DNA from 2 places in the Rhodococcus sp. NPDC003322 genome. Region 1 is predicted to be linked to the other one. Evidence: riboswitches for the same ligand, from Rfam matches in the RefSeq annotation. Region 1 holds a riboswitch; the other holds the start of a gene.
The links. A riboswitch is a leader RNA that binds a small molecule or an ion and turns the genes downstream of it on or off. The one in region 1 is predicted to bind cyclic di-AMP.
Positions count from the first base shown of each region.

Region 2: linked by a shared signal. The riboswitch ahead of ACWDUM_RS04205 (transglycosylase family protein) and the one ahead of ACWDUM_RS18215 (NlpC/P60 family protein) in region 1 are both predicted to bind cyclic di-AMP.

Region 1 covers NZ_JBSFSC010000004.1:403,182-407,170, forward strand. Annotated here, with positions in the region: gene ACWDUM_RS18200 (Lrp/AsnC family transcriptional regulator) at 1-95, opposite strand, end outside; gene ACWDUM_RS18205 (DEDD exonuclease domain-containing protein) at 131-1,843, opposite strand; gene ACWDUM_RS18210 (hypothetical protein) at 1,977-2,246, shown strand; cyclic di-AMP (ydaO/yuaA leader) riboswitch at 2,375-2,539, shown strand; gene ACWDUM_RS18215 (NlpC/P60 family protein) at 2,552-3,118, shown strand; gene ACWDUM_RS18220 (NlpC/P60 family protein) at 3,341-3,989, shown strand, end outside.
Region 2 covers NZ_JBSFSC010000001.1:903,754-907,742, reverse strand. Annotated here, with positions in the region: gene ACWDUM_RS04210 (hypothetical protein) at 1-157, shown strand, start outside; gene ACWDUM_RS04205 (transglycosylase family protein) at 224-835, opposite strand; cyclic di-AMP (ydaO/yuaA leader) riboswitch at 841-1,044, opposite strand; gene ACWDUM_RS04200 (glycosyltransferase 87 family protein) at 1,176-2,498, opposite strand; gene ACWDUM_RS04195 (YccF domain-containing protein) at 2,495-2,902, opposite strand; gene ACWDUM_RS04190 (hypothetical protein) at 2,899-3,156, opposite strand; gene ACWDUM_RS04185 (cold-shock protein) at 3,291-3,698, shown strand; gene ACWDUM_RS04180 (DUF2771 family protein) at 3,767-3,989, opposite strand, start outside.

The sequences.
Region 1 (3,989 bases):
TACACCTCGGAGACGCCGGCGATGTCGGCAACGGCCTGAGCGGTCTCGGGGATCCGGTTCGCCTCGGCATGGATGAGGACGATGGCGTTGATCATCTCGCTCCTTATTACAGGGGGTGGGCCTGATCAGACTAGGGCCCAAATGCCGGGGACCCCGCCCCGCGGGCCAGCGCGCACCACTGCTGCCAGGCTCCCGCGCCGCGAGCGGGCTCCCCGTACCCGTGGCTGGTGCGGACGATCCGGATGCCGGGGGAGTCGAGCCAGCTCGCGATCAGCCCGACCTCACCGGCGGTGGCGCCGCGCAGTGGTGACGGTTCGGCCAGCACGGTCTCGGCCGACAGCGCCAGCGCGTCGACGACCGGCATCGGAGGCACCCCGCGCGGAGCCACCCCGGCAGAAGCGAGACGGCCCGCCCTGATGACCGCGAACTCCCACCCGCCGCCGTCGCGGGGCCGCGCCGCGATCAGTTCGTCGACCGCGGCGACCGCGGCCAGCCGCTGACCGCGGCGCAGTGCGATGCCCAGCGTGGCGGTGCGGTCACGCAGCCGGGCCGCGCTCTCGAACAGTTCTGCCGTCGCCAGCTCGCCGATCCGGGTGCGCAGTCGGTGCAGCGGGTCGTCGTCGGTACCGCGAATCAGGGCACGCACGACTTCGACGGCGGCGCCGTACTGCTCCGAATCCTGCGGGGTGTTCCCGGCGGGGCAGCCGCCGACCGCCTCGTCGGGACAGTCCGGGCCGTGGACCTGGTCGCGGCGAATCTTCTTGGTGCAGCTGCGAAGTCGACACGACTCGGTGATGGTCGCGGCGACCTCGGTCGCGTCGGTGCGATTGGTGAACGGGCCGAGGGCGTCGACGCCGGCGCGGCGGGTGATCGACAGCCGGGGGAACGGTTCGTCGGTCAGGGTGATCCACCACGCGCGCTTGGGGAACTTCGAGCGCCGGTTGTACGGGGGTGCGTGCGCGGCGAGCAGTCGCAGTTCGCGCACCCCGGCCTCGAGTCCGTGTGCACACTCGACGTGGTCCACCCGGGTGGCGAGCGCCACCATCTCCTTCATTCGGGCGCGGGTCTCGGACCCGGTGAAGTAGCCGCGGACCCGACGCTGCAGATTGACCGCCGTGCCGACGTAGAGGACCTCGTCCGACGGGCCGCGGAACAGGTAGACGCCCGGGGTCCGGGGCAGGTGCGCGGCCAGGCCCCGTTTGCCGCGTTGGGCCGCCGAGACGTTGGGCAGGTAGTCGACCAGCTCCGGGTAGCTGTGCACCCCGAGATTGCCGACCCGTTCGATCAGGGCGTGCAGCACGTCGACGGTGGCGCGGGCGTCGTCCAGCGCGCGGTGCGTGGGCCGGGTGCTGACCTGGAACAGGTCCGCCAGCGCGGAAAGCTTCACCGACGGCGCCTCCTCCCTGGACAGCACCCGGCGGGCGAGCTTGACCGTGCACAGCACCTGGAACGGCGGCCAGGCGAGGTCGTGTCGCGACACCGCGGCCTTCAGGAATCCGATGTCGAACGGGGCGTTGTGGGCGACCAGGACGGCGCCGCGGGCGAACTCGAGGAAACTGGGCAGTACCTGTTCGATCCGTGGTGCGTCGACGAGCATCGCCGTGGTGATTCCGGTGAGCTGCGCGATGAAAGGAGGAATGGTGCGGCCCGGGTCCACGAGTGTGCCGAGTTCGCCGATCACCTCGCCGCCCCGGACCTTCACCGCGCCGATCTCGGTGATGGCGTCGTCGCCGGAGTTGCTGCCGGTGGTCTCGAGGTCGACGACGACGAACGTGGTGTCCCGCAGCGGGGTGTCCAGCTCGTCGAACGTCAGCTGGCGTGCGGTGGCGTCGCGGGAACTCACGGGGCACAGGCTAGGCGGGGGTGCCGACAGCCCCGGCCGGCCTGTCCCCGCCAACCTGTCGGAGCGACTCGCTAGCTTCCGTCGGAGAGGCCGGATGACACGCCGGTTCGGCGCGAGTGAGACGAGGGTCACAATGATCGTGGATTGCAGCCGGTGTGCGGTTCGGGACATCGCCTGTGGCGACTGTGTGGTGACCGTGCTCCTCGGCTACCCGGCGCCCGAGGGTTCGACGCAGACCGCGCGGTCCGGTGTGGTGGCCCGTATGAGTATTGAGCAGGATGAACGAGCGGCGATGGCGGCGCTCGCCGACGCGGGGCTGGTGCCTCGACTGCGGCTGGTGCCCACCGTCGATCCGGCACAGACCGGCCGGTCGTTATCGCTTCGTGACCCGGGCGTTGCCTGACGGTCGTACAGTGTCGAAAATGACCGATTTGACCGGTTGTCGGTCTCGTTCGGGTCGACATTGCCGGGTGCGCTTCGTAATCTCGTTGAGACCTTGCGGAGTCTTGCAGCGCCACACCGGCGCAGCATCGCGAGGTACCGCCTAAACGATGTCCCGCAAGGGAATCGTGCCGGGAACCCACGTTTCCACTGGGGTGAATCCCGTCGGAGCGCACACCGCGTGCCGTCGGGTAGGGCTGATCTTCCCAGCCCGAACCCGTCAGCTAACTCGGTCGGCGGAGGAATGGAAGAAAGGCACCTCCTTTCGTGGCAACACTGAGCTCCAAGGCACGGCGCGTCGCCGTCGCCGGCATCTTCACCGTCGGCGCGATCACGGCCACCGCGGCGCCCGCACTGGCCGAGCCCGTCACGGTCCCCGGCGTCGGCACCTTCGACATCCCCGGCGTTCCGGCGCAGACCATCGAGATCCCCGGTCTCCCGCAGCTCCCGGCGGCGCCCGGCGCCCCGGCCCTCGTTCCCGCTCCGGTCCTCACCGCAGGCCAGAAGGCCGTCGAGGCCGCTGCCAGCAAGATCGGAGCCCCCTACGTCTGGGGTGCAGCCGGACCGGACGCCTTCGACTGCTCCGGCCTCGTGCAGTGGGCCTTCAAGCAGGCCGGTCTGAACCTGCCCCGCACGAGCTACGACCAGGCCGCGGCCGGCACCCCGGTGTCGACCGGCAACCTGCAGCCCGGTGACGTGGTGTCCTTCTACGGCGGTTCGCACTCGGGCATCTACGCCGGCAACGGCGAGGTCATCCACGCCGCCACCTCCGGTACTCCGGTCAAGCGTGCCCCGATCTCCTCGATGCCGATGGACGGCGCACGCCGCTACTGACATCCCGCACGCCGTGGCCGGGGAAGTGCCACGGCGCACATGTGGCACTTGCCACTCCGACGGGCTCGTCGATCCAGCACGGATCGGCGGGCCCGTCGCCGTTTGTGCAGGACGGCGCCCGCGTGAGGCAATGTCACGATTCAGCCGGGGTGGACACCGTCGTATGCCGTTCCGTAACCTTGCCGAGACCTTCCGGCGAGTAAGAACAGGAGTGCCCGGCTCGTGGCTTCACTGAGGAGGCGGTCCACCGCGATCGCAACCGGCGCGCTCTCCCTCGTCCTCGTCGCCGTCGGCGCCGGACCGGCGACAGCCGATCCCGCCATCGACAACCCGACCGCGGCGCTCGAGCGTCTGTCCGATCTCTCGCGCAAGTCCGAGCAGGCCACCGAGGCGATGCACAACGCGCAGATCGACCTCGACTCCAAGCTCTCCGTCCAGCGGGATGCGGAGCTCAGGCACGAGCAGGATCAGCGCCGCCTGGACGAGGCGCGCGCGACGATGGCCCAGTTCCAGCCGGCCGTGGACCGGTTGACGATCGCCAACTACCAGGGCGGACGGGTCAACCGTCTGTTCGCGGTGATGGTCTCCGACTCGCCGCAGCAGTTGCTCGACCAGATGTCCACGCTCAGCGTGCTCTCCACCGACACCGCCGCCCAGGTGCGCAAGTTCAAGGAGGCCGGTGACGAGGCCGTCGCGGCCGAGGAGGCCTCGCGGCGATCCGCCGACGACGCGCGGACGGCGACCGAGCACGCCCGCTCGATCAGCGACGACCTGCAGCGCACCCAGAGCGACCTGCAGGAGCAGATCGGGCAGGTCACCCAGGCGTTTGCGGCCCTGACGAGCGCCGAGAAGGCAACGCTCGCCGGTTCCG
Region 2 (3,989 bases), on a different contig from region 1:
AGGCTGGCCGGAGCACGTCAAGGAAGGTGACCACGCGGTCACCGAGCTCTCGTCGACTCGTTCCGGAGGGTTGTCCCCGTTCGGTGAGGAGACCGAGTTCCCGCGGCCGCTGTCCGAGCTGCCCTACACCCATCCCGTCACCGTCATCAACCGCTGACCGGACCGAACGGCAGAAGGGCCCCGCACCGAAACGGTGCGGGGCCCTTCTCGCGTTCTGGGTGGCTCAGCGCGGAGCGACGGACTTTAGGAAGTCGATGACCTGCGGGTTGAGCTTGGCCTGCTCGTACAGGTTCTCGATCTGCGGGTCGACGGCGATGCCGCGGGCCTTGACGGCCTGGATGGTGCTGTCGAGCGAATCGAACACGTCGGCGGTGCCGTCGGTGGTCGGGATGCTGGTGACGGCCGGGGCCGGCGCCGGCGCGGGGGTCTCGGCCTGGGCGGCCGGTGCGCTGCGCTGGGTCGGGGCGCTGGTGAGGCCGAGGCTGGAGGAGCAGGACGGCCAGGCGCCCCAGCCCTGCGAGGCGAGGACCTTCTCGGCGACCGCGATCTGCTGCTCGCGGGTGGCCTGGTTGGCGGTGGCCGCGTACTGGCCGCCGCCGTGGGCGGTCCAGGTGCTGGGGGAGAACTGCAGGCCGCCCTGGTAGCCGTTGCCGGTGTTGATGGACCAGTTGCCGCCGGCCTCGCACTGGGCCAGGCGGTCCCAGTCGGAGTCCGGGGCGGCACCTGCGGGGGCCGCGAAGGCCGCACCCGCCGCGCCGAACACCGCGGTGGTGACGACGACCTTGGCGGCGGTCTTGCGCGTGTTCGTGGGCTTGCGATGGCGTCCAGCGCTCATGGAGGTTTTCCTCTCCGCACGCGCCTGCGAGGTCAGCTGTCGGGTTCGGGCTGAGAGGTCGCCCGGCCGTGATCGCTCCGTGATCGGCGCGAAAAACGGCTTCACCCCAAGGAAGGCCGGTTGCTCGCCTCCCGGTGTCCACTGGGGACGTGGGTCCCCCGTCCTTGTCCCTGGTTTCCTCTGGGGAATCCGTTCCGCGGGACAAGGTTTGGCGCGGCGGTCCGGACTGGCCGGAACACCGACCGCTGACGACCGTACGTGGCCGATCGCGGTGAGTCACCTCCTACGAAATCGGCGTGTTTCTCGGCGTTTCGCCAGGAGAGGTGGGCGTTTTCGCAGGTCAGCTGGCCGCTGCGTGGTCGAGACCGGTCCGTGACTCAACCGTTATGTGAGGTAGATCACAAGACTTCTCGGGGGTGTCCTGGGGCTTCGAGCGGCCGCGACCCCGCGGCGCGATCAACGTCGCCGCCGCAATCACCACGAACAGCAACGGATACACCGCCGCGAAGAGCGGGACGAGGGCCGCAGGCGCCGGGATCATGAACAGCCCGATCGCGTACACGTCGTCCGGGAACCGGTGCGCCCAGCACAGCAGCGGCACCGCCAGCGCGACAGGAAGCAGCCAAGGCGTCGCCCGCCCGGCCCGCAGCGCCCGATCCAGCGCCAGGATCAGCAACGGCACGAACCACACCCAGTGGTGGCCCCACGAGAACGGAGAGACGGCGCACGAGGTGAGACCGCACAGTGTCGTGGCGAGGAGGGTCTGCCCGCGTCGGTGCGCGAGTCGCGCCGAGGCCAGCCCGAGCGCGGCGAGCGCGATCGCAACGCCCAGCCACAGCAGCCGCGGCGGCTCGTCGAGGTTCAGCCACCGTGCCAGGACACCCGACGCGGACTGGTTCGCCGGCCACGCCGTCTCGCCGATCCGGGTCGAATGCCAGATCACGCCGGTCCAGTACGCCCTGGAGTCGGAGAAGATGACCGCGAAGCCGAGGGCGACGGTGGCCGCGAAACCCGCGACCGCCGTCGCGGCCGCCCGCCACTGCCGGGTGAGCAGCAGATGGACGACGAACAGCGCCGGGGTCAACTTGATGCCCGCCGCGACGCCCACCCCGAATCCCCGCAGCCTGCTGCCCTCGGGGCGACCGAGATCCCACAGGATCAGGAGCATGAGCAGCAGGTTCACCTGGCCGAGCCAGATCGTGGTCCGTACCGGCTCGAGCCAGCTGAGGATCACCGTCAGCAATCCGGTGGTGACATACAGCGTGCGGTCGGTGCGGTAGCCGAGCAGGCGCCAGCACAGCAGCACGACCAGGTACAGCGCCACGAAGTTCGTCAGGTGGCCGAGCAGGGTCGTCATCTCCGGCGTGAACAGACCCAGCGGGGCGAACAGCACCGCGGAGAACGGGGGATACGTCCACCACATCCCGCCGTGCAGTGCATGGTCGTAGAGTCCGGCGCCGGTCAGGACGGTGGCGCCGCCGCTGCGGTAGACGAGTAGGTCCAGGCCGTTGCGGAAGAAGCCCCACAGTGGGTGGCCGAGCGGGACGACCCGGTCGTGGGCGACGAGGGCAGCGGCGGCGAGCACCGCGAGCGCGCCGAGGAAAAGGGGATGTGTGGGGAGCGACCGCCCCGCATCCGGGTCGGTGCGGGGCGGTCGGCTCATGCGGGGCTACCGGGTTGGTACGAGCGGACCGAGCGGACGTCCACGATGTCCTTGCCGAGTGGCATCAGTGAGATCGGGACCATCTTCAGGTTCGCGACGGCGAGCGGGATGCCGATGATGGTGATCGCCATCGCGACGGCGCTCAGGACGTGACCGATCGCGAGCCAGATGCCGCAGAGAACCAGCCAGATCACGTTCCCGATCAGGGACCCGACGCCGGAGGTCGGTTTCTCGACGACGGTCTTGCCGAACGGCCACAGCGCGTAGACGCCGATCCGGAACGAGGCGATGCCGAACGGAATCGTGATGATCAGGATGCAGCACAGGACGCCGGCGACGAAGTAGCCGAGCGCGAGCCACAGCCCGCCGAAGACCAGCCAGATGATGTTCAGGAGGATCCTCATGTCTTGTCCTCTCCACGTACACGCCGGCCTGCCATCAGTGCGGAGATGATTCCGAACAGGAAGCCGAGCGGACAGAGCAGCGCCAGCAGGTACAGCGCGAGTCCGGGGGTGTGGCCGGTCGCCGCGACGACGAAGATCGCGATGATCGCGACCAGGCCAAGGAAGAACAGGGCGATGGCGGCGCGGAACAGGATGCCGCCGCCGGAGGCGGGGGTGCCGTTGGTGGATTCGGTGCCGGGGGTCTGTGGTGCCACACCCCCACGTTATCCCCGGCAAACCCGAGTGCCCGGGAGGGGCACGCGGAGGTAGACTGCCGACCATCGCGTCCCACACACGGTGGGGCGCGTTCGTTTATATGGTCGTTTTACGTGGATGAGCAGGTGACGCGGTGCCTACCGGCAAGGTGAAGTGGTACGACGTTGAAAAGGGCTTCGGCTTCCTCTCCCAGGACGAGGGAGAGGACGTCTACGTCCGGTCGTCGGCGTTGCCCGAGGGGGTCGAGGGCCTCAAGGCCGGCCAACGGGTGGAGTTCGGCATGGCCGCCGGCCGTCGCGGTCCCCAGGCGCTGAGCCTGAAGGTGCTCGATCCGGCGCCGAACCTGCGCCAGACCGGTCGCCGCGACGACGCCGCTCGCAAGCACACCCCCGACGAGCTGCACGGAATGGTCGAGGACATGATCACCCTGCTCGAGGCGAAGGTGCAGCCGGACCTGCGCAAGGGCCGGTACCCGGACCGCAAGACCGCGCAGCGCATCTCCGAGGTGGTCCGCGCCGTCGCCCGGGAACTCGACAGCTGAGTTCGTCCGACTGAACGCGCGGAGCCCCCGGTCACCTGGACCGGGGGCTCCGCTGCTGTTCGGGCGTCTTACTGGACGGCTGCCGGTTCGGGCAGGTCCGGCAGGGTCTGGATCGCCCACACCGGGGCGAAGTCGCGCGACGACGGCTGCTGGATGATCACGCCGAGCAGCTGCTCGTTCTCACGCGTGGGGATCGTCACCGAGTACTTCTCGCCCGCGGTGTAGTCGCGGTATCCCTCGAACACCTCGCCGGTGCGGGGGTCGCCGAACTGGACGTTCAGTCGCCAGTCG